DNA from 4 places in the Methylophaga thalassica genome. Region 3 is predicted to be linked to each of the others. Evidence: riboswitches for the same ligand, from Rfam matches in the RefSeq annotation. Region 3 holds a riboswitch; each other region holds the start of a gene.

Region 1 (7,653 bases), on a different contig from region 3:
CTTTCATCTCACTATAAAGTTGCGCGGCCAAGGTCTTATTAGGCGCCAAAATCATCATCGGCCTGCCCAGTGCTTGCGCAACATTCGCAATGGTGAACGTTTTACCTGAACCCGTTACCCCAAGCAGGGTTTGCCACATTTCACCGTTTTCCAAGCCCTCAATCAAAGTCTTGATTGCGGTTGGCTGATCTCCGGCGGGAGAAAATTCGCTGACTAGCTGAAAATGTTTACTCATACGTCTTTAGCATCGATTATGTTTGGCGTATATTATTGAGATATTTATCAATTTACCGTGTTAAATGAAGGAAAGATTTTGACTATCAAGCTCTCCCAACGTGTTCAAAACATCAAACCGTCTCCGACTTTGGCTATCACAGCACGTGCTGCTGCGCTGAGAGCCGAAGGCAAAGATGTTATTGGTCTGGGTGCAGGCGAACCCGACTTCGATACACCTGAACACATCAAACAAGCTGCTATTGAGGCTATCCACAGCGGCAAAACAAAATACACGCCTGTCGATGGCACAGCAGATTTGAAAGAAGCCATCATCAAAAAGTTCTCAAGAGATAATGGGCTCGAGTATGCCGCGAATCAAGTCTTAGTTTCCGTCGGTGGAAAACAAAGCTTTTTCAACCTGGCCCAAGCCTTTATTGAAGCGGGCGATGAAGTCATCATTCCAGCACCATACTGGGTATCATACCCTGATATGACCCTGCTTGCTGACGGTGTACCGGTTATTATCGAAGCAGGTCAGGAAAACCAGTTCAAAATCACACCTGAGCAATTAGAAGCTGCTATTACAGATAAAACAAAACTGTTCGTTATCAACAGCCCGTCTAACCCAACCGGGATGGCATACAGCTTAAAAGAGCTTGAAGCGTTGGGCGACGTGTTACGTAAACATCCAAACATTCTTATTGCCACTGATGATATGTACGAACATATTTATTGGGCAGATGAACCTTTCTGCAATATTTTGAATGCCTGTCCAGACTTATATGACAGAACATTGGTCATGAATGGTGTATCAAAAGCCTACTCAATGACTGGCTGGCGTATTGGTTATGCTGCAGGTCCTGCCCCACTGATTGCTGCAATGAAAAAAGTACAATCCCAAAGTACTTCTAACCCAGCATCTATTTCTCAGGCAGCTGCTGTGGAAGCACTGAATGGCGATCAGTCATGCATCAAAACCATGCTGACCGAATTCAAAAAACGTCACGATTTCGTTGTGGCTGAATTGAACAAAATGCCTGGTGTTGATTCATTAGAAACTGACGGCACGTTCTATGTCTTCCCAAGTATCGCTGGTGTACTGGAAAACAAGCCAGAATTGAACGATGACATGGACTTTGCTGAAGCCTTATTGGTTGAAAAAGGCGTGGCTGTTGTCCCTGGTTCTGCGTTCGGATTGAAAAATCATATTCGTCTGTCGATCGCCACCAGCGAAGAGAATCTTCGTAACGCACTGATTCGTATCGCCGAATTTATTGCGTAAAAAATTATTCAAATTTAGGCTTGACCTACACAGGTCAAGCCACTAGAATAGCCATCTTTCTGTTCCCCGATAGCTCAGTTGGTAGAGCAAATGACTGTTAATCATTGGGTCGCTGGTTCGAGTCCAGCTCGGGGAGCCAAAGAATATTGAAAGCCTCAAAGAGCAATCTTTGAGGCTTTTTTATTTCTGCATCTTAAATATTCCACTTCTCAAATAGCTCACTATCTCTCTATCTGATCATTCTTATAACACGCAATAAATCTATTGCAGTCACGACTCATACGAACCATTAATTCAAACCCTATTTTTTTCAACTCCTCGAGAACAAAACAAATAAACAATGGTCTGTCTATTCATCTCTTTCGCATGAGCAATTAGTTCTAAAAACTTCAACTAACACAAATACTTATTGATATGATATATCATATTTAATAAATTCATTATATGATATATTCCCAGCTATTTTTTTGATCATGAATATTCGTTATGAAGCAAATCCCACCTAGTCCATATGCTAAGCCTGTAACCCTTGTCGGACTCATCATTTTATTGATTGCTCTTCTTAACTATTTCTTTAGTGATAAGCCAGGTGACAATGCTGAAGTAACAGAAATAACATCAGATAACAGTAAGCCTGCTGAAATAGCTGCAAATGATAGTTCGAGTCATACAGATAATAATCACATCACTGATGAGAACTCACAGCCAGTTTCTGTTGAGCCTGTAGAGCCTCAACCTCAGGATATACGCTATACGGTAAAAGACGGCGATAGTCTTGAAACGATATTCAATCAGTTAAACATTCCTATCAATACGCTCTACAACATACTCGAAGCCGATGAAGCGTATCTCGATGCAGATGTCTTACATCCTGACCAGCAACTTATCTTTACTTTAGACAAAGAACACAACCTCACCGAGTTAGCCCTGGTGGTTGATCCCAAAAAGACGGTCATTTATCAAAGAAGTGATGACAACAACTTCATTCACGATGAGAAATTAACACCCACATCATGGCAAACAGAAGTGTTAAAAGGCACGATTGAAGGCAGTTTTTATCTTTCTGCTGTCGATGCTGGCCTAACTGATAAAACCATCATGACAGTGAGAAAATTACTGCAAAGCAAAATTAATTTCCGCCGAGATCTGCGTGCTGGTGATGAATTCCAGGTGGTGATGGAACGAGAAACCATCGATGACACGCCTATTGGCAATAACACCGTTGTTGCTATCCGTTTTAATGGTAAGAAAGTGGACCTAAGTGCTTATCTGCACACCGATGGCATTTACTACGATAAAAATGGTGAGAACCTCACACCGGCACTGCTCCGCTATCCGACAGAAAAACGGTTCAGAATCAGCTCTTCTTTTAATCCTCGACGTTTAAACCCTGTCACCAAAAGAGTCTCACCTCATAACGGTGTTGATTTCGCCACACCTGTTGGCACTAAAGTTATCTCAACAGGTGATGGTGTCGTATTGCGTGTTGCAACACATCGCTATGCAGGAAAATATGTGGTGATTAAAGAGTTTGGCGCCTTCTCGACGAGATACCTGCACCTGAGCAAAATTCTTGTTCGCAAAGGGCAAAAAGTATCGCGTGGTCAAGTCATTGCATTGTCAGGTAACACTGGGAGAAGTACCGGCCCACATTTACATTATGAACTGCACATCAATGACAAACCCGTTAACCCCATCACCGCCAAAATACCGATGCTGAAATCTATACCCAAAACGGAAATGGCGGTTTATCAGAAACATATTAAAAATCTTGATGATCTGATGTCTGGTAAAGCAATTGTTACAGCAGGCGGGCTTGAATGGTTGAATGAATGGTTAATGCGAGACGAGAAAGTGAAAAAAACATCCACTATGTAACAACATCAGTTGCGTTTTGACATTAAGTCACGAACCTCGTCAGCACGTAATGGCCGCACCAAGCGGCCTACTTCCTGACCATCATGCAGTAGTATCAATGTTGGCCACAGCTTAACCTTAAACCCACGGCCCAGTCGTTTGCCCTTGCCGTCATAGATTTTGATATGGCTCAGATCCGCATGCTCATTAACGACTTCAGTTATGGCCGCACTTGCTGCCTGACAATGTCCACACCAGGGCGCACCAAACTCAAGTAATACCTTTCCTGGCAATTCGCTTGTTTGTTCAAAGGTTAATGTTTCTTCTGCATAGCCTGAGTTGGCATCGGGCTGATCCATGTTCATATAATTAACTCTTGGGGGTGAATGACGATCATCTCTACACCAACGTCGTGAATATTATTCTCTAGACTTTAAAGTAAACGGCTCATTTGCCATATCATCTTGCCATATATTTCAATCAGGCAATAAAAAAGCCGTAATGAACTTAATCATTACGGCTTTTATCGGTTTAACAGTTTGTGTATTAAGCGACTGTTTTTTGAGCTTTACGACGTAAGCCCATGAAACCTAATAATGCAGGAGCAAATAAGAACGCTGCAGCAGGAACTGGCACAGCTGACACGTTTAATGACATGCCGCCGATGTTGTCACCGTAATTACTGTCATTGATGAAGAACTGAACTGTGGCATCTGATAACAGTGTAAATGTTGCACCAAGCGCATTCAGCAGTGCTAAATCCGCTGTCTTATATCTATTAGTATCACTAGTGATGATGTTAGTGGTACCAGACGGTGTAGTGAATGAGTAGTTGTTAACCCAGCCTTTAGAACAACCTGTACCATCAGCACTACAACCTTGAACTTTACCCCAAGCATTCCACGCTGTGTATGTATCATCTTTGAATGGGCTTATTGAATAAGTACCTGCTTTCAGGTTTAGCTCAACAGCATTTGAACTAGTATTAGTTTTTGCATCAAGGTGGACAGTTGCTGCATTAGCAGTCAACGGCGCCATGATTAATAATCCAAGTGCAATTAATAGATTTTTGCTAAATAACTTCATTACATAAGCCTTTGTTGTTGTGCAACCCAGCCATCTTTATCCACTACTCATAAAGACCTGAAGCTTTCCGTACTTGGCTCACACCAAGGTTGGCTTTATTGATGAATCAATTTATTACAGGTATAGAATAAATCGCTTTTATATCTCAAACAATTGTACCTTGGTACTAGAAAGCACAGACAAACGTCGGTTTTGGCGATTTACGGCATTAAGATTGCCCCATCGACATCAATCTGAACGGGCAAAGCTGGTCAGGAATACAACTATGTATCAAGTAGATAAATCAAACTCAGCACGACAATAACGTAGCAAGCTAAAGTGAAAAATGACCAAAACCAGAGAGCGAGTAGTCCCGACTTTTCCTCACCATAAGAGAGATTCTCAATAAAGATGGCTTCTTGCATCCGCCTGGCAATGAAGTGCATCGCCACCACAGCAAACAAAAACTGAATCAACGCTGGCACCCAACTCAGAACCGTCGCGCTTATCACTATTACTATCCATTATTCTCACGTGGGTGGAGCTCTGACTCTATCCACTGCGCGACTTCTTGTTTGTCTTTACGCTTTACCATCTGCCTCGTGTTGATGTCTTTTGGATAAACGCAAGTGCCGGTATTGTGCTTCAACACAAATGCGCGCTTCGCCCCAACAGGGTGTTTACTTGGCGCATGAATTACCGCCGCTCTTAACTCCAGGCACTCAACGTCTTCCAGTGAAGCGTTTAAACCTATTTCATTTTGAGTCTTTTGAATAATGTCTTGAAACGTACCCAAAATCAGATAACCGCCATTCAGCAATGGTCCTTGACGCAATGTTTGCTGCACATCCTGCTCGGTCACATTAATACGTTCAAACTCCGTCACAGCAAGCTTATGCTCTTCCCCGGACGTCATTTTTATCACGGCTTGTACGCACACCACATGAACAGGTCGCTCCCCCATATTCACTAATAAACATAAAGCATCGGGGTTTTCATTTTGAGCATGGTGAAAAATAAGATATGGCCGATTATTACGGCGATATTGACTAAGAATTAACTGTAGATAGACAAGCCAGATAATGGCCATAACAGCAGAGCTGACGGGACCAATATAATCCATAAACTCTCCTCCTCAGTGGGAAATTGATGTTTAGACGAGTACAGACTGAGAACTCAGTGATGAGTTTCATTTAGTAAATTGATGAGGTGTATGAGTCAGTAACGAATTGCAAGAAATCAAGAAGGTCCGATTTTTACACTGACCCTAAATATCAGGTTTTGTAGACCTTGTTATCTAGCAACTAGATTAAAAACAGCCATTAACGTCAGAGCTAAGAATAAGTGAGCAAAAACGTACACGCCAAAAGGTATAGCTATTGCTTGCCAGTTTTTTAGAGTTAGATATTTAGGAATGATAAGAGCAAACGCCACTGCAGTAATTACAGTTGCCCAGCCACTAAGAATTGGAATGGTAAGCGCCAGTGATACACGTATGAAAAGCAAAAGACCGGTAAACAGTAATGATAGAAAAACACTTCTTTTTAGCAGTTCTTCTTTTACATTAAGTAAACGTAAGACAACATAAAATCCGACTATTGAGTATGGAAATAGTGAAATTGTAGCTATTAACAATTGTTTGTGTGATAGAACATCCATATTCTTTTATACCCAACGATCTGGTTAAGTAGCGACGCACTTATTGCGTCGTCTCAAGTGAGCGTAACGAACGTACTTGAAGCGCTTGTTAAAAATTTCATTTGTGACCACCAATAGCAAAATGGTTGAGAAGTGAAAAATACCCACCGATAAAAAAGCAAAACAGAACGGTGATAACTGCTAATACAACAGAAATAACGACTTTATATTCATTTCCCTTTAACCAGAAGAAATAATTTAAACAGAAACAGCCAAATGCAATTACTAGTAAGTAATATGAGGAAGCCATCAAAAGGTTAATTGGAAATCTCAAGTTATCAGTCGGTATAACGACATACATTATTCTAGCAATAGTTGCCGGAAGAAAACTTACCAGCATTACAAATAAAGTATTCCAGTAGTATGGATTCATATTTTTAAGAGCGTCTTTTATGAAGCCTCTGGCTTCATAATAAATATAAAGAAGTCGCTTCATAATTCCGTTTTAAGCTCTCCAAGCATTTGATTAAAAAAGAAACGATGATTAATTTTTTGAGAAATAGAGCCAGAAAGTTGAAATGGGTTGGAAAAATAGAGCCAAATCTTTATTCACTTGGAAATGAGTATGTCTCAGATAAAAAGCGATGTTCATATTGAAATATCCATTTCTGTGTTCATTTAAGTCCTTTACGAACTATTCTAGTAGCCGCAATGCAATCTATTGATATTAGGTCAATATTCCATAGTTTTAATTGTTGAGCAACATTCAGAAGGATCGAGTGATAAATATGTGATGTTCGCTAGCTCAATCTCAACCAGCGGCCATTTTGTTCGTAGACTTCAAATTTGGCCCATTGACGGAAGGCTTCGCGTTCTAGCATTCCAGTGTTGTATAGGTCATTACCGGCTACGTTTTTGTAGATAACCACATCATTTTTACTGCCTTCTTTGCCTTCATCTATCACGCGGCGAACAGCCCATGTGTGACCAATTTTGCCATTGCTGTAGAACTTGCCTGTGCTGATTTTTTCTGGATGCTCGATATGCAGTAAGGCATTTTGTTTGGCTTTTTCGAGGAGTTCACTTAAGCCTTCTTCGGTTAAATCCACAAAGGAATCCATCTCGCGAATAGCGGCATTAAAGTCTTCGGTAGTCAGAGCAACGTCTTCCGATGGTAAATTTACATGAGTAGCTTCTTTAGTCTGCCTGGATAAATGGACTGGGTAGCGTCGCCAGTGAAATAAGGCATTAAAGATAATCGCCACCATGAGGATAGCGATGACATTCACCAACACAGGGAAGAGCAAATAGCTGTAGCCCAGTTGTGTAATACCAGCCCCGCCCATAACAGCATTTAAAGCAGTGGCACCACCTGGTGGATGTATGCAACGGGTGTAATACATCAGCCCCACCGCCAAACCCACGGCAATAGCGGCTGCGAGTGGCGTGGCACCAAGAAGATATTGGCAGGTCACACCCACGGCGGCAGAGATTAGATGACCTGCAATCACTTGCCATGGTTGTGATAAGGCACCATGAGGGACAGCAAACACCAATACGGCAGTGGCACCAAAAGAGGCAATAATCAATAACTC
Region 2 (7,653 bases), 520 kb from region 3:
CAGCATTGAAAAAGAACCTTATGCAACGTCTGCCAACCAGCTGCTTGATCGCGCTCAGGAACGCTCTTCCACACCTTACACGCTGGCAAGAGAGTTAATTCAGGAATTCAAAAACCAATCACAAAATGCCGAACTACTGGCGCAATTGAAAACACAAACTCAGTGGATAGTTCAGTTATTACAACAAGCTGGTGTTCCGGCGCGCCAAGTTCACGCTCTGTTCCTTGAAGATGGTCGTAGAAGACAGGAATTAGTCACCTATATTCAAGTATTTGATGGTAACGACTATCAATTATTTAATCCTGAAACGGGTGAACAAGGCCGGCCAGATAATTTATTACTGTGGGAATACCATTCAGGTCCGGTTCTTGAACTGATTGGTGGTACTAACTCACATGTGACTTTCTCCATGATTCAGCAAGAGCTGCCTTTTGGTGTGGCTCTAAACCAAAAATTTGCTGATGAGACCTTAATAAACTTCTCGCTTTATACCTTACCACTCGAAGAACAAGCCTTGTTTAAAGGTATTTTGTTGATACCGGTCGGTGTGCTCGTCGTTGTATTGATGCGTATTTTGGTCGGTCTGAAAACATCTGGTACCTTTATGCCAGTATTGATTGCCCTGGCCTTTATTCAGACCAGCCTCGTGACCGGCCTTGTTGGTTTCTTACTGATTGTTGGTACTGGTTTATTAATTCGCTCATACCTGTCCTATCTCAATCTACTCCTTGTTGCCCGAATATCCGCGGTCATCATTATGGTTATAGGCATCATCGCGATATTCTCTATTCTTGCCTACAAGCTTGGTTTAACTGAGGGTATGAAAATTACCTTCTTCCCGATGATTATTCTGGCATGGACCATTGAACGAATGTCGGTTTTATGGGAAGAAGAAGGTCCACATCAAGTAGTGATTCAAGGTGGTGGTTCGCTGTTAGTGGCTGTGCTGGCTTACCTAGCCATGAATAACGAGTTAATTCGTCATTTAACATTCAACTTCCTCGGCATCCAGCTTATTTTGATGGGACTAGTGTTAATGGCAGGTAATTACACCGGTTATCGCTTGCTGGAATTAAAACGCTTTAAACCCTTAACTGAGGATCACCTATGAGTCTGAATGTGCTGAATTGGCTGAAAGACGTCAAATCTCGGTACGTTCACCCAAACAAGCTTGCCAAGATTGGTGTGCTTGGAATGAACGAACGGAATATTGCTTATATCAGCCGCTATAATCCAAGACGACTCTATCCTCTGGTTGATGATAAGTTACAGACAAAAGAAATTGTGCTGGAAGCTGGCGTTAATGCGCCCGATCTTATTGGTACCATTACTGAACAACACCAGGTAGATGATCTGCTCGAGATTATCAAAAATACAGCGGGTTTTTGCATCAAACCCGCTCATGGTTCTGGTGGCAAAGGAATTTTAGTTGTCACAGGTTCTGATGATTTTGGTTATCACAAAGCGAATGGACAAATTTTAAAACTGGCCGATCTACAGCGTCATGTCTCTAACATTCTGGCCGGCTTATTTTCATTGGGCGGTCGAACTGATGTTGCCATTGTTGAAGCATTAATCCAATTTGATGATTGTTTCAATGGTTATACGTTTGAAGGTGTGCCTGATACACGCGTTATCGTTTTCAAGGGATTTCCTGTGATGGCGATGATGCGCTTATCAACCGCTGACTCTAACGGTAAAGCCAATCTTCACCAGGGTGCTGTTGGGGTGGGACTGGATATTGGCAATGGTAGTGCGGTACGCGCTGTACAGTTTGATCGCCCGGTTATGTTACATCCTGATACAGGAAGAAACCTGCTCGATCTTCAAGTACCGCATTGGGATCAGTTACTGCATTTGTCTGCTTCCTGTTATGAAATGTCAGGCTTAGGCTATTTAGGTACAGATATTGTCCTGGATAGGACAAAAGGCCCCATGCTGCTTGAGCTCAATGCCCGTCCAGGACTGAGTATTCAAGTCGCAAATGGTTCAGGTTTATTACCCAGGCTGAAAAAAGTTGAAGCATTGACCAATACAAAGAAAATGACTATTGAACAGCGAATCGCATTTTCAAAAGAGCATTTTTCTCGTCGATCATAAGCGACTTTTGATTTACACTGCTGGTAAACATTTCCTTTTTTGAGGGGCTTCTTATGTCATCGGTAAATAAAACCAGCAGTCTGATTCTTGGAATTGCTTTAGTTCTTGGTTTGAGCAGTTTAGGCTGGTTTCTCTCAAATGCCGCCATCAAATACAAAGAATATGAGCGAACCGTGACAGTGAAAGGCCTGGCTGAAAGAGAGTTCACTGCAGATGTGGTGATATGGCCTATCCAATTCACGCTCGCAAGTAATAATTTGCAAGTCTTATACAATGATGTTGATGCCAATACCAATACCATCATCTCCTTCCTGACTAAACTTGGAATCAAACGTGCTGATGTCACTATCAGTGCACCTGCCATTACAGATAAATCTGCCCAGCAATATGGGGGTAATGAGCGTGCTGAATTTCGTTATACGGCGGTTCAAACCGTCACGGTTTATTCGGATGCCATTGATACCGTCCGACAAGTGATGGGGCAACTTTCTGAACTGGGTAAGCAAGGTATCGTTTTAACAGGCAACAACTACGCCGCACAGCCCGAGTATCTGTTTACTCGTCTTAATGAAGTCAAACCGCAAATGATTGAAGAAGCAACCAGAAAAGCACGTGAAGTTGCTGAAAAATTTGCGCAGGATTCAGATAGTACCCTTGGCAAGATCCGTAAAGCCAGCCAAGGCCAGTTCAGCATTAGTGCTCGCGATAATAATAATCCACAGATCAAAAACGTTCGTGTTGTGTCAACGATAGAGTATTACTTGTCTGACTAATGTCAGAAAACGCAAAAATACAAAAAGGCCGGGGAACGCTTAATAATATCGATGGCCGTTTCAATGAGTTTCAACGCACTGAAATTGATGATGGCTGGTTTCATGATGAACCAGCCAACAACTTAACAGAAGTGAGTGTAGAATCCCCTCGTAGTATTATTAGTAGAAACCAATCACCTGACCTTCCCTTTCAGCAATCAATTAATCCATATCGTGGCTGCGAGCATGGCTGTATCTACTGCTACGCCCGTCCTTCACATGCTTATCTGGGACTGTCTCCAGGGATCGATTTTGAAACCAAGTTAACCATCAAACCCAATGCCGCAAAATTACTACGAGATGAGTTGATGGCAACAAACTATCGCTGTTCAACATTATCATTAGGCGCCAACACCGATCCCTATCAACCCATCGAACGCCACTACAACCTTACTCGGGAAGTACTTGAGGTGATGATTGAGTTCAGTCATCCAGTTAATATTGTGACTAAATCTTCATTGATAGAACGTGATATTGATTTACTCAAACAGCTCGCTGAGAAGCAATTGGTAAATGTTCATCTATCCATTACAACACTGGATAAAACACTTGCCAGGAAACTCGAACCTCGCGCCAGCAGCCCACAACGTCGACTGCAAACAATAGAGACATTGAAGGCAAATGGAATACCTGTATCTGTTCTTATTGCTCCAGTCATTCCTGTTCTGACGGATACAGAACTAGAAAATATTATTGATGCTTCGGCACAAGCAGGGGCTGAAAATATAGACTATATTTTCGTTAGATTACCAAGAGAGGTCAGCCCCCTCTTTAATGATTGGCTACATACTCATTATCCTGACAAGGCAGAGCATGTCATGAATCGTATTAAAGACTCCAGAAATGGCAAAACAAATGATCCCAGGTTTGGTTACAGACTTGAAGGTCAGGGGCTCTATGCAGAAATGATCAAAAAACGATTCGAAGTTGCGGTCAAGAAATACTCATTAAACAAGTCTCCAGCGGTTCTGAGAACCGACTTATTTCATAAACCAACAAAGCAAATGAGCTTGTTTTAAAAAGAAAATATTTATTAGCCATAAAAAAGGGGAACCGAAGTTCCCCTTTCAATCTAACTAACAATTGTTAACTTGATTTTTTACTTCAAGTTTTATGCAGCTACTGCTGTTTTTCTACGCAGACCCAAGAAACCTAATAGGGCTGGTGCGAATAAAAACAACGCAGCAGGTACTGGCACAGCTGACACAGAAACATCATATTTAAATACATTTCTAGTTGCATCCTTGATGTCAACCCATGCTGTGTACCCTTGGTAAATCATTGCTGTAAAACTAAAGTCACCGGTAATGTTAAACAGCTTTTCTTCAACACCGTTATAAAATCGTAATGTCGCACCTGCTAATGAACTAGTAGGATTAAACGACCACTCAATTTTAACAGCCGTATCTGAGTCTGTACTAACATCAAAGTATGAGAACCATGTACCAGGTCCTTCACTTACAGTGCCACCACCTAAAACTACACTACCGTTTGATACATCAACATCCTGGTCAAAAGAAGAACCAGCACCAGACATAGATAACGTAGCGGCATTAACACCGACCGAAAACAAAAGAGCTACAACAAATAGCATCGCTTTTTTCATAATAAATTCCTATTTAATATATGAAGCAATGCAACCCAGCCATCTCCAATCAAACCAGAGACCCGTGGCTTTCCGACCCCGCCTCACGACGAGTTTGGCTTTATAAAAAAATTACATTATTAAGACATTTAATAATGCGTTTGTCTGAACCATTCAGACGACTTGATATTACAAATCAAGAGACATGCTAACCACATCAAGTAGTCAAATTTGAGATATCACTCACAGCATTAATGTGATCACGTGATAGGTATCACAATAAATATGTGAACTGGTTATGAATTATCTTATGTAAGAATGAAACATAGCGTGATTCTCAACCCGATCTAGATATATAAAACTCAATAAAAAAACAAACAATTCCCCCACTAAGTCTTTTTTGCACCTTTGGAATATTACTTTTGTTAATATTTGTAAAAATTATTGACATTCGCTATTCCTTAAAAATCTTCTTAGGACTATGATTATGTGTGCTGATTTTATCATCAGCCACGTAATTATCGGAGCCAACCTTGGTGCGAGCCAAGTACGGAAAGCTACAGATCTCGGCTGATGTACTTAGTTGAGATGGCTGAGTTGCATTTTCACTTAATTATTAAAGGAAAATGTCATGCGTAGATATGCGAAAACAATCATTCTGACAACCCTAGCTTTATGTTCAATCTCAACACAGTTACTGGCAGCCCCCCAACCTGTCGACTTATCATCCTGGCAAGCCAATGGAAATGGAAACTGGGTATTACAGACGGGCAATAATGCGGTAAAGCAAACGCTTAATAACGCCCCTACTGTATTCCACAATAATAAAAATAGCCAAGGTACAGCATTATCAGGACAAATTACTGTTCAAACAACTTCTGACGATGATTTTATTGGATTTGTATTAGGCTATAACAATAACGATCTAACAAATTCATCGGCTGATTATCTGCTTATAGACTGGAAACAAGCTGATCAGTCTTATTTTGGTACAGCAAAAAAAGGCCTTGCAATATCCAGTGTAAGTGGACAGTTAGGAGATAACTCAGGGGCTTGGGCTCACAATCCAACGAATAATGTCACCGAGTTAGCCCGTGCAACCAATCTAGGTAATACAGGTTGGTTAGATAACACCACATACGACTTTGACATTATATTTACATCCTCTTTAGTCGAAGTGTTCGTAAACGGTATTAAAGAATTAAGCATTGCAGGCACGTTCAGTAATGGTTCTTTTGGTTTTTACAACTACAGTCAACAAAGTGTTTTATACGCGGGGATTGAAGAAGTTAATGTTCCATCAGAAGTACCGGTTCCAGCTGCAGCATTTATGTTTGCACCAGCTCTCTTAGGTTTTATGGGCCTTCGCCGCAGAGTAAAATAAACTTGAACAATAAAAAAGCCGTGGTGTTCTCCCACGGCTTTTTTATTAATAACGGTCAAACGCTAACCAGATAAGTGAATTTTTTTCCCTTCCCTCACCGAAGCAAGCGCGGCACAAATCGCAGCACAATTATTTCTGGCATCAGCTAATGTCAGTTTGGGGGCTTTCCCCTCTAAGATGCAATCAGAGAAATACTCTATTTCCAGATTAAAGTGATTGGCTTTTGGAATTGATACGGTTTGTTCTTCATTCTCATTCCACCAGCTTATGGTTGCTTCTTCCGTTTCAGGTTGCCAAACCGTGTGGCATTTAATGCCACCTTTGGTACCAATAATCTCATATTCGCTACGTCTGGCATGTTCAAAGCTCATTTCAAAGTGAGCAAACTTACCATCCGCAAAATCAAACACGCCACTTAAGCTGACATCAGCACCACTGTCATTAAGCTTAGCCATTGCCATAGCAGCGACAGGCTCATTATCAAACCACAATCTTGCCGTATGAATGGCGTAAGGACCAATATCCCACATAGCGCCGCCACCATCATTGATGTCACGGTCAATACGATACATTCGCGCCGGTTTCATAGGGAATGCAAACGCCGTTTTTACCGTACGCACGTCACCGACCTTGCCGTCATTAATTAACTGTCTTACATGCTCATGCTGAGGATGGAAGATATACATAAAGCCTTCCATGACTGTTACATTATTTGCTTTTGCAGCGGCTTCAATGGCGTCAATATCGGCTACTGTCAGCGCCATAGGTTTTTCGATCAGTACATGTTTACCATGATTGATGGCTTTGAGTGCCCACTCGGCATGTTCTTCATTCGACATCGGTAGATAGATGGCATCAATATTTGGATGAGAAAGTAATGCTTCCGGATCATCCAGCGTTTCTACCGCCGTTTGTTGTGGTGCCAGTTTTTGCAAAACTTCTGCCGCCGCCCCAGGACGACGACTGGCAATAGCTATCAGCTCCGCATTAGCTGCTTCAACAATAGCGGGCAGTAGTTTTTCGTTAACACGAGCAGCACCTAAAATTCCCCAGCGTAATTGTTTTTCAGCCATGTGTTTATATCCCTTTAATTCAATTTAGTGTTTACCATGATATCGACTCAACAGCACAATTCCAAACTCATAAAACCGCATGTTTCATAGTGTTTTTATCTGTTAGCGATTGCCTTATGCTAGACACCCTGTAAATAAAAATAACGGATTAAGGAGCAATTATGACAATCGAAGTTGGACAGAAAATTCCCGCAGCGACACTTTCTGAGTGTGTTGATTTTTCAGCGAGCAGTGGCTGCCCTGTCAACCCTCAACCACAGAATGTTCAATCATTGACTGAAGGAAAAACCATTGTTCTTTTCGGTGTTCCGGGTGCATTCACCCCGCTCTGCTCTGAAGAACACTTACCTGGCTTTATCCGATTAGCAGATGAGATCAAAGCGGCTGGCGCCGATGAAATCTGGTGCATGGCTGTTAACGATGCTTTTGTCATGGGCGCCTGGGGCCGACAAGTAAATAATGAAGGCAAGGTCAGAATGATGGCTGATGGTAGTGCCGAGCTGACCAAAGCCATGGGCTTAGATAGAGACTTAACTGCCGGAGGAATGGGTGTACGTTGTTATCGCTTTGCCTGCATCCTGAAAGATGGTGTGGTGACTTATATCGGCGTTGAAGGCTCAGGCGAGTTTGGTAAATCTAAAGCAGAAACCATTTTGGATGAACTAAAAAAATCCTAAGCAACATCACAAATGTTTGAGT
Region 3 (7,653 bases):
CAACATAGTGCCGGTTCGGGTAAAACCAATACCATCTCATGGACAGCGCATCAACTCGCCAGCCTGCATGGTGATGACAATAAGCCAGTCTTCAATACCGTTGTCGTTATCTCCGACCGTCGCAACCTCGACAAGCAACTACAGGACAGCATCTACCAAATCGACCACAAGCTAGGTGTTGTTGAGAAAATCGATGAGAACAAGTCTTCATCCGATTTAGCGAATGCACTCAACGCCGGTACAAAGATTATTATCACCACGCTTCAAAAGTTCTCCTTCATTCTGGATAAGGTTGAGAACTTCATTGACCGACGCTTTGCCGTCATTATCGATGAGGCGCACAGCAGTCAGGGTGGCCGGAGTGCATCCAATCTTCGTGTCGTGCTCGGCAAGCATGATGATGAAGAGGCGTTGGCCACCGCAGAAGCCGAAGACGACAAACTACCAGAAGAGAAAACCACCGAAGACCTGGTGCTGGAAGAAATCAAAAAGAAAGGCAAGCAATCCAACCTGAGTTTCTACGCCTTCACAGCAACACCTAAGGCCAAGACACTGGAGATATTCGGTGTTGATGATGGCAACGGCATACCGCGACCATTCCATTTGTACAGCATGCGGCAAGCAATAGAAGAGCGTTTCATTCTGGACGTGCTCAAGCACTACACCACCTACAAAACCTACTACGAACTGTCGAAAAAGGTGGATGACGATCCGGAAGTAGACGAGAAGAAAGCCAAACGCGCTATCGCCCGCTTTATGAGCTTGCACCCTCATAACCTTGCCCAGAAAACCGAAATAATGGTCGAGCACTACCGTCGCTTCACCGCAAAGAAAATCGCCGGTAAAGCCAAAGCGATGGTCGTGACTCGCTCACGTCTGCACGCCGTTCGATACAAGCAGGCATTCGATAAATACATCAAAGAAAATGGCTACAACGATATGAAGACGCTGGTGGCCTTCTCAGGCACAGTCAATGATCCAGATGACGATACCGTGGCATATACAGAAGCAGGCATGAATGGCTTTGGTGAGAAAGAGCTTCCAGAGAAGTTTGCCAGCCGTGAGTACCATATCCTGATTGTCGCCGAGAAGTATCAAACTGGCTTCGATCAGCCACTGCTGCATACGATGTTTGTGGACAAGCCACTGAAGGATTTGAAGGCGGTACAAACACTATCACGACTCAATCGTTCGACCAGCGGCAAGGCCGACACATTCGTACTCGATTTCGCCAATGAAATGGAAGAGATCAAGGAGAGCTTTCGTCCCTACTTCCAAGAAACCGAAATCGATGAGCCGACTGACCCCAATCAGCTTTACACGCTTCAGCAAAAGATCGACAGCTTTCATATCATTCGCCCGCAAGAAGTAGATGAGTTTTCAGCGGTGTATTTCAAACCGATGGCGAACCAAACTAAGCGAGATCACGGTCAGCTTAACAAATGGATCGACCCAGCAGTACAACGCTACAAGGATGAGTTCAGAGAGTCTTCAGCAGGCGTTTATGATGAGCGATACACAGAAGATGGGGAAGAGTTTAAAAGCAGTCTACAAGGCTTTGTGCGGCTATATAGCTTCCTCAGCCAGATCATTGACTGGCAGGATATTGAACTCGAAAAACTGTATGCCTATGGCCGTTATTTGCTGACCAAACTGCCAAGACGAGATGGCGGTGGCACTATCGACCTTGATGAAGAAGTTGAGCTGTCAGCCTATCGTAACGAGAAGACATTTGAAGGCAGCGGATCGCTACAAGTAAACGAAACTCGGCCTGTGTATGGCGCAACGGAAGTAGGCACTGGAGGTAAACACGAAGATCCTAAATCGCCGCTGTCTGCCGTCATCATGGTTATCAACGAACGATTCGGGACTGACTTCACTGACGAAGATAAACTGCTATTCGATCAAATCTCTGGCGATATGCTTAACAACGACAAACTGGCTGAGCAAGCACGAGCGGGTTCAAAAGAGAAGTTCAAGGTGGTGTTTGAACCCAAAGTCATTGAGGCATTCGTGGATAGGCAGGGACGTAACGAGAAGATCGTCAATGAATTTATGGCGAATGGAGATATGAGAAACCTCATTATCGCTGCCCTGCTGGATGATGTTTACAATCGATCACAGTCAACACCGAAACTAGGCTGACGGTTGCACGGCGTCCGCGCCTAGCAGCCGGAAGATGACCGGCAGTTAAAGTAAAAACTCCCAATAATCAAGGAATTGCCTTGCGGTAGAAGGCAACTTCGATATTGCTCTGGAGGATTTAGGAGGGGGACGCTCTATCCTGCTGAGCTACGGGGACATTGGTCAGGCATTATAACAGCGATAAGCATTAAGCTCGAAAACTGAATATTGTTTGTTGATTAATCGTCATAGGATCGGCGGTTAAACGGTAACGATACAAACAAAAAAGCCGTCACTCTATGACGGCTTTAAACGTTTGAAATACTGAAATTAACTAGACAGCTTGTTTTGCTTTGCGACGTAAGCCCATAAAACCAAGTAGCGCAGGAGCAAATAACAAAGCAGCCGGTGGCAAAGGCACCGCAGAAACATTGAAAGAGGTAAAACGAACTTCACCCGGATTTTGTAAAATGTTGAGGTTAATTGATTGTGGTACATCACCCGCAGGATGCCAAGTTATATAAGCTAACTCTTTTGCCCCAACCCAGCTTATACCATTAGCCAACCATTTCTGTGTATTGATGATAATATCGCCGGTATCAAACAGGTCCGATAAAGAGTAGGAGTAATGATCAGATTTTGCATTGAAAACAGAAAACTCTCCGAAAGATAATATCCCATCATCGTTCAGGTCTTCTGCTACAAAATTACCGGAGAACTTGAATTTACCACCATCGTTAATAGGCCATCCGGCTTCAAAATCGGCTTTAACAACAGTTGCAGCCCATGTGGCCTGTGATAATGTCAATAAAACTAAACTGAATAGCATCCACACTATTTTTTTCATAAGAAATTTCCATGTCGTGCAACCCAGCCCTGATGCCACTAATGCACAGCTGTAGGTTTTCCGTCCCTGACTCACATCAGGTTTGGCGATAATATGTTGAACAAAATTAATAAATTAAAGTTAACTTGCTATGTCGCGTAACAGATGAACACTTATATTCTGTTGTTAACAGGTTACTTAAATTGAATTAGAAAAAAAATCATCCTTAAGTATGATTTTTTTAAAAAATTGACTTTAAATTCATAGTAAAAATTGAGTCAAAAAAATGTTCAGAGAGAATATTAACTCACGTCAACATATCTCTAATTGAGTTCAGATTAAGAAGACTATATGGAGTTAGGCAAGATATGTTCGGTAACCAGCTTGTCATGGTCGGACAATCAGGGACAAAAAAAGCCGTTACATTTTGTAACGGCTTTTTTTTATGAAACGCCAGTATCTATTGATTGATTATGCAGCTTGTTTGGCTTTACGGCGAAGTCCCATAAAACCAAGCAAAGCCGGAGCAAACATAAATGCAGCCGCTGGAATAGGCACTTCCGACACAGGCGCGATGCCTGCGGCACCTACGGTGAAGCCATGCCAGCCTTCACTTGTATGAGTAAAACTGAACGAGTCAAATAACCCTTCAAGAATAATCACTCCATGTAGCTCGGCAAACTTAGAGGTAGTAAATCCAGTACCGTCAGAATACAGGGTGGGTGATCCCGAACCGTACTTCCCTAAACCAGTACTATCAAATTTAATTTTTGTATCACCAAAATCAACATTATTTGCGTTCCAGCTGACAAGGGCAATGTAAGGATTCAGCACTGTTTCTGAAAATTTTATTTCTACTGTACCACCGGTACTCAAACCGATAATTTCACGTGATGATGGAAGATTGCTAACCGTCCCATTGGTGTAGGCATTACCCCACCAATTATCTGTCGCTCCCGATTCTATGAAATAAGCATCAGAACTTGAGCTAAAACCAACACTGACATTGTCACTACCAAACGCCATGGTTCCAGATGCAGTTTTTTGACTTGTTTTTGTCCAGTCTGTCCAGCCAATATTTGCAGCATGAGCCGATATCGTTAACATCGATGCTGACAGAGCAAGGGTTGTTGCAAAAAATTTTTTATACATGTCCCATATCCCAATAATTTTGCAACCCAGCCCTGTCAAGACTTCAATATACAGCTGTAGGCTTTCCGTCCCTGACTCACATCAGGTTTGGCGTTAATGTGTTGAACACGATGAGATAATAATATAACTATTTAATTTCGCAACAGGTAACCACCAACAATCAGTTGCGCACTATTAACTTGCCTTAATTAATTAAAAATTACATTGTACTTTGGTACTAATTTATTAAAAAAAAGACATTCCATTCTTCCTCAACACAATGTTTATAGAGGAAAATTCGATACGTTTTCAGCATAAGTGAAAAATAACTTAATCCTCACTCGGCAGAACACAATTTACCCATATCCACCCACCGTGTTTGAAATGCAAAAGTCAGTGCCCCCCATTAAGATCATTAACTTACCAGTAACGTGATAGACATCATGCTTTCGTATAAAAGCAGTTAACTTTTACTTTTCACTGCCGATATAAGATGCATACAATTAAATTGCACACTATTTGCAAAGAGGCGAAAAAAAGACATGTTTGGTAAAACAAAGCAGTTAATCACCGAGAATGCGTTATTAAAAAACGAACTCACTCCCTTGCAGGAGATTTTCAGCGCCATGCAGTCATCACTGGCCATTATTGAGTTCACACCTGAAGGTATCATCACCGCAGTAAACGACAATTTTTCTCGGGTAACAGGTTATTCCTCTTCTGAACTGATAGGACAGCATCATCAACTGTTATGCGATAAATACGAAGTTGAATCTTCCCGATATAAAGATTTTTGGAAGCATCTAAAGAACGGTGAGTATTTTTCAGGGGAAGTATTACGCAAGCATAAAAACGGCCATGATATATGGCTGGAAGCCAATTATTTCCCAATAAAAAATGGTGAAGGCCGTGTCGTTAAAATTTTTAAGATTGCTAACGATGTGACCGAACGTGTAGAACATTCTCGTAGTAATGATAGTTTGCTATCTGCAATCGATCGTTCAATGGCTATCATAGAGTTTGATATGGGAGGTCGTGTCACCAATGCCAATCAAAATTTTCTGAGCCTTATGGGATATAAGCTTGATGAAGTGAAAGGACAGCACCATAGAATTTTTTGTGACTCAGACTATGTAAAAAGTCCTGAATATGCCAAGTTCTGGGAACAATTGAATGAGGGACGTTTTATTGCAGACAATTTTAAACGGATAAATAAATATCAATCTGCTGTTTGGTTGGAAGCCACCTATAACCCTATATTCGATAGTAATGGCAAGCCCTATCGAGTCATTAAATTTGCCACTGACATTACTGAAAAAGTTCGCTGTTCCGAGGAAGAAAAAGCGGCCGCTAACACAGCCTATACAATATCACTGGAGACAGAAAAGTTATCCTCGACAGGTGAAGATATTATTTTTAAAACCATTGATAAACTTGAAGAATTGAAACAACAATTCAGTCATTCATCAACCGAGTTGGAACAGCTAGGTGTAGAAACCGCACAAATATCATTTATCGTTAAAACGATCAGCGATATCACTGAACAAACAAACTTACTCGCCTTAAATGCCGCAATAGAAGCTGCAAGAGCGGGTGATAGTGGGCGTGGTTTTGCTGTTGTGGCTGATGAAGTTCGCTCACTGGCGACACGGACCTCACAATCAACGGCCGAAATAGCGAGCATGATTAATAAAATCCAGTCTAAAAGTGATTCCGTCATAAAAAGTATGTCCGGAAGCATGTCGGGTGTCGAATCAGGCGTTGAGTTTGCTAATACCGCAGGGAATACCATCAGCCAAATCAGAAGCGGTGCAAAAAAAGTCGTGGAAGTGGTAGAAAATTTATCGAATCTTCACTAACACTATTAGTGATAAACCATCGAGCCGCACACAGGTGTGTGGCTCGATAATATTTATTGTGCCCTTGTCACAGGGTTTACCATGGAATAATGGTTAAACCAACAATAACAAATACTAGGGAAGCAGCCCATCTAGCCACATTCAAAGGGATCACTTTCAACATGGCTTCTCCTGCGTATACTACTGGAACATTGGCTAATAACATGCCAATTGTCGTGCCCAGTGTCACCATAAAAATATTTTGGTAGGTTGCAGCAAGCGCAATAGTAGCGACTTGCGTTTTATCACCAATCTCAGCAATGAAAAATAACACGGTGGTAACGACAAACGCCCCGTATCTAGCATATTTAATCGCATCATCATCTTCCTTGTCTGGTATCAATAACCAAGCGGCCATCGCAATAAAACTCAAGCCCAGTATCCACTGACCTGTTGGACCAAGAATAAATTGTCCAAGCCAGGTGCCCAGCCAGGCAGATGCAGCATGATTGAGGAGTGTAGCAACAAGGATTCCAGCCACGATGGCTGATTTATGGCTAAAACGTGCAGCTAGCATTAAAGATAAAAGCTGGGTTTTATCACCAATTTCCGCTAGCGAAACCGTGAGAACAGAAGTAAAGAAAGCATCCATTAAATAAACTCCGGCGGGATAACAATACCAAGACAAACAACGATCTCCCGCCAAGAGGAATCATTATTTGTCTCAGGTCTTGTCAATACCAGCAAGCTGGTACGAAACTGCCATGGACCTTGAGGGTCCAATTATGTTGACAGCTTCAAACACCGGTAGGTGAGTAGACTACTCCCCCAAGACGATGACAATATTCTAGCTGGTATCTAACTATTTGCCTATGGTTAATCTGCATTTTTTATTGGCGGCTTTTATCCAATGAGCGCATTATCCAATCGCAGGTAACAACACTCATCAACTTAATTAATCTGCTATAAACGTATACTGAAATACAATGTCTGACATGGTTATCAAACTTGCAGAGCAAAGCTACCTTCTTAAAGGAGTTGCAAAACAGATTGCAGAAAACTTGCTAACCGAAATAAATCAGATAAGCGCACTCTCCCCTTTTCGACAAATGTCGACTAAGCGCGGATATTATGTAGGAGCAAAAATGACCAATTGTGGTGACTTAGGCTGGGTAAGTGATAACAAGGGATACCGTTATACAGCTATTGACCCACTGACAAATATGCCGTGGCCATCTATGCCTGAGTTATTTGAATCGCTGGCAGAAGAAAATGCCTCATTGGTAGATTTTCAACATTTCCAGCCTAATGCTTGTCTTATCAATCAGTACACTCCCGGTGTCGGTATGGGCTTGCACCAGGATAAGGACGAAAAAGACTTCACTCAGCCTATTGTTTCCGTCTCTCTCGGCGTACCAGCCATATTTCAATTTGGTGGTAATAAACGCAATGAAACACCTAATTACCATTTACTTGAGCATGGTGATATCGTCATCTGGGGAGGTGTTGACCGTTTACGCTTTCATGGTATAAAGCCGATCAAACTCGCTCATCACACTCTAACCGGTCAATTTAGATATAACCTGACATTTCGCAATACAGGGACGACTATCGACTAGACTAAAAAAAACGTTATACGCATAATGATTAGATTTAGAGTCTGAAAGCCAAGTTTAATTGAGGCATTTTGATACTTTTAACTAGCAGCCTACAGGTTTCGTAAGCTGTCTTTAG
Region 4 (7,653 bases), on a different contig from region 3:
CTGAGGCAGAAATGCATAACAATGCCGTAAACTCGGACGCATTTTTCGTTCGCTGCGCTCACTACAAATGCGCCGGTTACGGCTGGCGTTAGATTTATATGAACTCTGAACTAGATATCATCAATAAGTTAAAAGAATCCATGAGAACATCAAAATCAATAGGGTCAGAATGTTTGATTTTAGCCATTTTTACACTGACCTAGATAATTAGGGATTTTAATTTCAATCATTAAGGACAAACACTATCATGCCAAAAAATTACCTTAAGTACGCACATCGTTTTCTCTTTATTGTTCTGGCAAGTATCTCCATGCAGGCTCTCGCTTCGGATAGCCTTATTCCTGAGCGCATAGAGTCGTTTAAAATTAATGGTCTTTCGCTTAACTCCTCAGTCGAAGAGTTCAAGGAACTCACAAAGAATGGCTTTAAATGTAGAGTTAAGGATCGTTTTGCTGTTAATTATTGGACATGTCGTTCTAACCAGAAGCAAAAAAACAAGATAAAGCTAATAGTGGGCGTTGATAACAATAAAATCGTATCAATTAACTACTCCAGCCAAAGCACCACAAATTCATTTGCTCAGTTAAGAAGTGACACCGCAGAATTGAATCAGGTATTGCTCGAAGAAGGTGTCGCTCACACAGGAAGAAATCAGAACGACAAAGAAATCTTTTTTTATAACAATGATGAATCGCCTGTCACGTCTAAGACAGAAATGTTTCTTAAGACTACGCTTGAGTGTTCAATGGAAAAACCAAGTATCTATGGCTTAGAAGTCACAATAATGACAGTTGGCGAGCTTGATAACGTCGGCGTGACGATGTACAAAATGCACTGCTAGTGTGATGTAACTCAGCAAGAATATTAACTGTATTAACCATGCTGAGGCTAGCTCAGTGATATTTAGGGTCAGGTTAATAACCTATCGAGAATAGCCTAATGACCGTACCACAATAGGGGAAGTAGGCTATTGGGCGCTGACCCTGAATATGCTATATCACTGCCACTAACATATTAGATATCTTGGTTTTAAACCCATATACCACAATGGCTTTTGCCACTACGGTGGTGTAGGTGGTTGAGGCATAATCGGTGCCTTTTCAGCATCTTTCTGTTTTTTATCATCAGGATCGTCTGGTTGATATGTTCCCTCTGAGGGCTTTGGCGCCTCAGGCGTTTCTTCTGCTTCTTTTTCTTCTTCATCTGAGAGCTTCAGCGAGGCAGCGATAATACTTGAAACGTTTGTTGTGTTTTCTGTGTTTATTTTTTGTAGTGTCATTGTATTTTTCCTTGAATTAGTTAAAGAAGACTTCTCGCTATTACAAGAGTGAAACGACTTATTTGATAACTCTGAGTTGAGTAGAGTGATAATCACTAATGAATGGTATTGCGGTAGACATACATTATTGTTGAAGAATTTTCTTTACCGCCGATGTCATTTTCACCCTAGCAAAATAGGACGCCTAACACAATTAACTGGGTTTACTATCAATAGATGCATCCTTGATTCAGAGTGAGATAAACAGTGTGATTGAATCTGTGGCATCTGTTTACATACGGGTATAAGATAAACTTACCCAAATAAAATGCTGGGGGAGTGAATGTGAAACGTAAAACATGCGTTTGTACTAGTAAAGCTGTGTAGGTCGTTAGATGTGCCAGAGCAAATCTGACCAACCAGTTTACGTTGAAAGCGTTTTAGAACAGAAACTTAAACTGCTTTTTACGGCGAGTTTTTTTTCTATCGCCATCAATGCCGCGCTGGGTTTGATACTGATTATTGTTCAACTCCCGGTGACGTCACTGTTGACCTCCTTGAGCTGGTACGGGGTGTTGGTGATTGTTTTGATCTCACGATGTATTTTGTTGGTGTGCTGGCATAGAGATCATAACAAAGCAGAACTTAATCAGACTCGATGGCTACAGTACTTTCGTTTCAGTGTTTTGATGTCGGGCATTGTCTGGGGAATAGGTGGGGTCATCCTGATGCCTCAAGACAATATTGCCTATCAGGCATTTTTGTCTTTTACCATTGGCGGGATAGCTTCGGGTGGTATGGCTTCACTCTCGGTTGACCGAAGATCGGTGGTGGCTTTAGTTCTTCCCACTATGATTCCACATATTCTGATACTTGTTCAGCAAGGGGAACCGATAACATATGGTATGAGTGCCATACTGGTGCTGTTTGTATTATTTGTTTTTCTGGCGGCTAAAAAATCAGGTGAAACCTTCCTGGAAAATGCAAAGCTACGCATCAAAGCATTAGAAAGCGAATCACGCTTGCGAATGATGTTGGACTTTAGCCCTACCGCCGCATCGATCATTGATATCGACACACAAGAAGTGGTATTTGCGAATAAAAGTTATGCCTCTTTAATCGAAAAGAAACATCAGGAAGCTTTAGGCGTGACGCTTCGACGTTATTACGCGAATAAATTGGAATATGATGATACGGTGAAGTTAATTGAACATGGCCAGCAGGTGAATAACCAATTAGTTGAACTCTACTTCCCTGATAGCCAGCAATCAACGAAATGGGTTATCGCCTCCTATCTTCAGATTGAATATCACAGCAAGCAAATGATTTTGGCTTGGTTTTTTGATATTACCGATAGAAAAGTCATGGAAGAACACGCTCAGCATCTTGCTCATCACGATGCACTGACCGGGTTGCCAAATCGAATCTTGTTCAGAGAACGGCTGCATTTAGCGATGACCATGGCAGAACGGGATAAATATGCGTTAGCCTTAATGTTTATCGATTTGGATGAGTTCAAACCGATTAACGATACCCACGGACACGATGTGGGGGATGCCGTATTGATTCAGTGTGCCGAACGAATCCGTGGCTGTCTCCGTAAACCTGACTCCGTCGCCAGACTTGGTGGTGATGAGTTTGTCGTATTGCTGCATAAAGTCAGCGATGAACAGGCCGCCATCCACGTTGCTGAGAAAGTTTTGGAGACACTGCAAAGCCCCATGACATTTGAGGATTTAACTGTCAGCGTCGGAGCCAGTATTGGTGTGGCGCTCTATCCTGTGCATAGTACTGAAGAGGATGGGCTATTAAATTGTGCTGACTTTGCTATGTACGATGCTAAGAGAAATGGGCGAAACCGGGTCAGGTTGTTTAAGAATGAATATTAAGTAGCTTGTTAATAAGCTCGTTCATCAGGATGAAAGTCAATCACTGGAATGCTATCGAGTTTTAGTGGGATCTCAGATAATCGATAGTAATATTTTAATAAGTGAACTGATATAACAGCAATAACCAGGCAAAAAAAGCCTCCAAAAAATATTTTGGAGGCTTAAATGCTTGTTTTTTCTAGACTAGAAAGTTAACTAATCTTTATTACGCTATTTTTGCAGTTTTACGGCGTAACCCCATAAAACCAAGTAATGCTGGAGCAAATAAGAAGGCTGCCGCTGGAACTGGAACAGCACTCACTGATACAGCATCTAAGCTACCACCAAATGAGTCATCAAGACCATTGGCTGCGAAAGTCAAAATATCATTACCCACAGCATCGACTAAGAACGTGTAAACAACCCAGTCATGTTGAGCGCCACCGATAGCAGTAACGGTGTCAACCATCACACCATTCCAGAATATAGAAATAGCATTTGTATCAGCTGATTGGCTGATGCGACCAGAATAAGCAAATGATAACTCATAAGATGAGCCAGCCGTTGTTGCTAAAGTTTGTGTGATGCTGCTGTTGTGAGTCGTATCCAGCTCAACAAACTGATCACCATCATAGGCTGTGCCTGCTTTGTTATCACGCACTTCAACACCGTCTTCACCAGCTTCCCAGTTGGTTAAATCACCATCATAAAGAATGGTCCATGAGCCAGATTGAATATCAGGATTTTCGAATGAGCCGTTTGATACTAAATTGACACCTGCAGCGTGTGCTTGTGCGGATACCCCCAAAATAATTGCTAGACCAGCTAGTACTTTTTTCATTGCTATTTCCATAAAGTCATGCAACCCAGCCATCTTTCCATGGGGAAGACCTGTAGCTTTCCGTCCTTGGCTCACACCAAGTTTGGCTCTATTAAAATAATGAAGCAATTGTAGTTTATGTTGTTGGAAAGAAAATAAAAATTGTACTTTAGTACAGTATTGAGAGGAGAGAGTGGTTTTGAAGTAATTGTCATGATTAGTAAATTTAAAGGCTTTTATTATTGAAACTGTCTAAATCTCTTCTCAGACGAAGATGAGTTGGTAGCTATTTTTTATGTGCTTCTAATCTCTCATAACATTTTCCAACGCACTCCCCCACCAACAGGCATAATTTGCAGAACAACTTCATTAACCTGCGTAGGATTCTGCTTTGTTAAGTTATCGTCATTCATTCCATGCGGGTAATTTTGCTGATGTGCTGAAACATATTGTGCTGATCGAACTGCTTCAGCATATGGTGAAAAAAGAAAAAGCCTTTAGTTATATTGATACCCATTCCGGGGCGGGCTTGTATCATTTACGCTCAGGCCACGCTGGAAAAAATCAGGAATATCAGAAAGGTATTACGAAGGTGTTTCATCTGGACTGGCCAGAGTTGGCGGCGTATCAGACGGCAGTGAAGACGGTGAATGATGGCAATGACCTGACGTTTTACCCTGGCTCACCCATGTTGGCGATGCAATATTTACGTGCTCAGGATCAGGCATGGTGTTTTGAGTTGCATTCGGAAGACAGTGTATTCCTGACCAATAATCTGCGCCAATATAAGCAGGCTCGTGTACGGCGAGAAGATGGCTTGAAAGGTTTGCTGAGTTTATTACCGCCGGAGTCACGTCGGGCACTGGTGTTGATTGACCCGTCTTATGAGATCAAATCGGATTACGACGAGGTGTTTCATACTGTCGAGAAAGCCCATAAAAAGTTTGCTACGGGTACGTATGCAATCTGGTATCCGGTGGTCGACAGGGCACGTATTAATCGACTGGATAAACAGTTGATTAATAGTGGCATTACTCATATACAACGCTATGAACTAGGGTTGGATGCGGATGCTTCCACACGTGGTATGACGTCATCGGGCATCTATGTCATCAATCCACCCTGGCAATTGATGGAGACCATGACGGCATTACTGCCCAAACTAGTGAAAGTCTTGGGTGAAAATGCAGGTGCATTTTATCGGGCTGATACGTTGGTGGCGCAGTAAGGTAGCTACTTCGCTGACAACTGCTATGGATCAAATAGGATCGGCTTTCAAAAGTCTGAGTGTTTGGCTCATTTTTCTATAAGACAAACTCTGACTATGCTATTGCTATGCAGTCTTAATCGCGTTTTTGTTCTATCGTTAAGTACTTGCATAATCAATGAGTTGCCGGTGGATGATTTTCACTTTTATTACTAAAACCTTCAAAAAAAGACATCATAAACTTGCCTTAGCCACTGATTTTGATTGAAAAAAATAAGATGGAATGATTTAGAATTTTCTTCTTTGCTCTCAATGAAGGAGCTTGTGATGAAGTTGGATATCGCGACTTATGCGGAGTTAATGGCACGTTATAACCAATGGATGAACCAGTCTGTTTATCTGGCAGCCAGTCAATTAAGTGATCAGGATCGCAAGGCCGACTGTGGACTGTTTTTCAAATCCATTCATGGCACCTTAAACCATCTATTGTTGTGCGATCGGATGTGGCTAGACCGATTTAAAGGTCAGATTCCTTCAGCTGATCTGAAGGCATTGGATCAGGAACTTTACAGTGAGTTCACGGAGCTAAAAAAAGCGCGTGATGAATTAGATCTGGAGATACTTGATTGGGCAGCTTCACTCGAGGAGACAGTTTTGCCAGAACGCTTGGTCTATACGAGTCTGGCAGCTGCTGCCGAAAAGAATGTCGATTTCACTCAGGCGATTATTCATTTTTTTAACCATCAAACCCATCATCGGGGACAAATTACCACAGCACTGAACCAGGCAGGTGTCTATGTCGGGGTGACAGATTTATTATTTATGCCTGAGATCAGTGTATGAATGTAACGGCGTTTTTATTATTTGCAATTGCTTCCACCATTACGCCGGGTCCGAATAACATCATGATTCTAAACTCGGTGCTGCACTACGGGGTTAAACGTACCCTGCCGTTTTATTTGGGGGTGTGTTTTGGCTTTCCATTGATGTTGCTGGCCATCGGTATGGGCTTGAACACGCTGTTTAAGCAATACCCGGTGTTGCATCTGATTTTAAAAGTTGTTGGCATTGTCTATTTACTCTATCTGGCCTGGTTGATCGCCACCCAAAAACCGTCTTCCAACACCGGTATTCAACAAAAACCGATGTCTGTGTTGGGGGGAATGATTTTCCAATGGTTAAACCCCAAAGCCTGGATTATTGCCATTGGTGCCGTGACGACCTACTCCTCGCTGGATTCAGGTTGGGGAAATATTGTATTGATGGCCGTTATGTTTTTAGTGGTCACAGCGATTTGTCTTTCGTTATGGTTATATCTTGGTCATGCTTCACGTTCTTTTATTCATTCGAATAAAGCGATGCGACTGATTAATCTGAGCATGGGAATGTTATTGGCTATTTCTGTGGTGCCAGTAATTATCGATGTGTTAACGCTCAGCCACTAACTAGGTATATTGAGTTGATGTACTCATGATTCACATTTTTGATAATGAAAAGTAGATAAGAACAGATCAGCGTTTCTCTGAGTCTTAAACAAGCCTTTGTCCAAATGACCCGTCTCACGGTCTTTTATACAGTTGTATGGCATGTCGAACATGCCAAAAACAACGATAAAAGGACAAAGAAATGAAGCTGAAAATACTTTCTATTGCTTTGCTATCAGCCACGCCAGCATTGGTGGCTGCTGACGAACTTCAACAAATGCAGGAAAACCCTAATAACTGGGTCATGCCTGCGGGTCATTACAATAATCAACGTTACTCTGAGCTGACACAGATTAATAAAGATAATGTGAAAGATTTAGGCATGGCCTGGTCATTCTCGACCGGTGTTTTACGTGGACACGAAGGTAATGCCTTAGTTATTGATGGCACGATGTACCTACATACGCCATTTCCAAACATTGTTTATGCGCTGGACTTAAATAATGATGGCGCCATTAAATGGAAATATGAGCCCAAGCAAAATTACGATGAAACTGTACCCGTCATGTGTTGCGACACAGTCAATCGTGGCTTGTCTTATGCTGATGGCAAAATTTTTCTTAATCAGGCTGATACCACGTTAGTCGCTTTGAATGCTGAAGACGGAAAAGTGGTGTGGTCAGATAAGCGTGATGACCCAAGAAAAGGTGCCACCAGTACTGCAGCGGCGCATGTTTTTAAAGATAAAGTGATTGTCGGTATTTCCGGTGGTGAATTTGGGGTACGTGGTTATGTCCAGGCCTATGACCTGGATGGCAATGTGAAATACAAGGCTTATAGCACTGGACCGGATGAAGATATGCTGATTGATCCTGATAAAACCACGTCAATGTTAAAACCAGTAGGAAAAAATTCATCGTTAAATAGCTGGCAGGGTGATCAGTGGAAAATTGGTGGTGGAACGACTTGGGGTTGGTATTCTTACGATCCAGACCTGGATACCTTCTACTACGCGACGGCGAATCCATCTACCTGGAACCCAGTTCAACGTCCAGGTGATAACAAATGGACCATGT

The links. Region 3 has a riboswitch for cyclic di-GMP ahead of QQL60_RS10030 (hypothetical protein). Riboswitches for the same ligand answer to the same signal wherever they lie in the genome.
Region 1: another riboswitch for cyclic di-GMP. It lies ahead of QQL60_RS02540 (hypothetical protein); the one in region 3 lies ahead of QQL60_RS10030 (hypothetical protein).
Region 2: another riboswitch for cyclic di-GMP. It lies ahead of QQL60_RS07605 (hypothetical protein); the one in region 3 lies ahead of QQL60_RS10030 (hypothetical protein).
Region 4: another riboswitch for cyclic di-GMP. It lies ahead of QQL60_RS11905 (DUF642 domain-containing protein); the one in region 3 lies ahead of QQL60_RS10030 (hypothetical protein).

Annotation. Positions count from the first base shown of each region.
Region 1 covers NZ_BSND01000003.1:496,472-504,124, reverse strand. The annotation lists gene uvrB (excinuclease ABC subunit UvrB) at 1-235, opposite strand, end outside; gene QQL60_RS02560 (pyridoxal phosphate-dependent aminotransferase) at 314-1,498, shown strand; tRNA gene QQL60_RS02555 (tRNA-Asn) at 1,562-1,637, shown strand; gene mepM (murein DD-endopeptidase MepM) at 1,985-3,376, shown strand; gene QQL60_RS02545 (thioredoxin family protein) at 3,382-3,720, opposite strand; gene QQL60_RS02540 (hypothetical protein) at 3,902-4,441, opposite strand; cyclic di-GMP riboswitch class I at 4,459-4,545, opposite strand; gene QQL60_RS02535 (hypothetical protein) at 4,705-4,932, opposite strand; gene QQL60_RS02530 (hypothetical protein) at 4,938-5,543, opposite strand; gene QQL60_RS02525 (hypothetical protein) at 5,714-6,079, opposite strand; gene QQL60_RS02520 (hypothetical protein) at 6,177-6,554, opposite strand; gene QQL60_RS02515 (HPP family protein) at 6,859-7,653, opposite strand, start outside.
Region 2 covers NZ_BSND01000005.1:79,990-87,642, forward strand. The annotation lists gene QQL60_RS07585 (inactive transglutaminase family protein) at 1-1,111, shown strand, start outside; gene QQL60_RS07590 (alpha-L-glutamate ligase-like protein) at 1,108-2,100, shown strand; gene QQL60_RS07595 (SIMPL domain-containing protein) at 2,154-2,873, shown strand; gene QQL60_RS07600 (PA0069 family radical SAM protein) at 2,873-3,931, shown strand; gene QQL60_RS07605 (hypothetical protein) at 4,024-4,518, opposite strand; cyclic di-GMP riboswitch class I at 4,545-4,627, opposite strand; cyclic di-GMP riboswitch class I at 5,014-5,102, shown strand; gene QQL60_RS07610 (PEP-CTERM sorting domain-containing protein) at 5,129-5,881, shown strand; gene QQL60_RS07615 (Gfo/Idh/MocA family protein) at 5,944-6,954, opposite strand; gene QQL60_RS07620 (peroxiredoxin) at 7,116-7,631, shown strand.
Region 3 covers NZ_BSND01000005.1:602,144-609,796, forward strand. The annotation lists gene QQL60_RS10025 (type I restriction endonuclease subunit R) at 1-2,145, shown strand, start outside; gene QQL60_RS10030 (hypothetical protein) at 2,459-2,971, opposite strand; cyclic di-GMP riboswitch class I at 2,986-3,068, opposite strand; gene QQL60_RS10035 (hypothetical protein) at 3,422-4,102, opposite strand; cyclic di-GMP riboswitch class I at 4,120-4,204, opposite strand; gene QQL60_RS10040 (methyl-accepting chemotaxis protein) at 4,624-5,940, shown strand; gene QQL60_RS10045 (TMEM165/GDT1 family protein) at 6,017-6,571, opposite strand; gene alkB (DNA oxidative demethylase AlkB) at 6,915-7,538, shown strand.
Region 4 covers NZ_BSND01000006.1:189,534-197,186, reverse strand. The annotation lists gene QQL60_RS11920 (hypothetical protein) at 248-841, shown strand; gene QQL60_RS11915 (hypothetical protein) at 1,061-1,279, opposite strand; gene QQL60_RS11910 (diguanylate cyclase domain-containing protein) at 1,654-3,147, shown strand; gene QQL60_RS11905 (DUF642 domain-containing protein) at 3,353-3,967, opposite strand; cyclic di-GMP riboswitch class I at 3,984-4,064, opposite strand; gene QQL60_RS11900 (23S rRNA (adenine(2030)-N(6))-methyltransferase RlmJ) at 4,338-5,174, shown strand; gene QQL60_RS11895 (DinB family protein) at 5,481-5,996, shown strand; gene QQL60_RS11890 (LysE family translocator) at 5,993-6,598, shown strand; gene QQL60_RS11885 (methanol/ethanol family PQQ-dependent dehydrogenase) at 6,780-7,653, shown strand, end outside.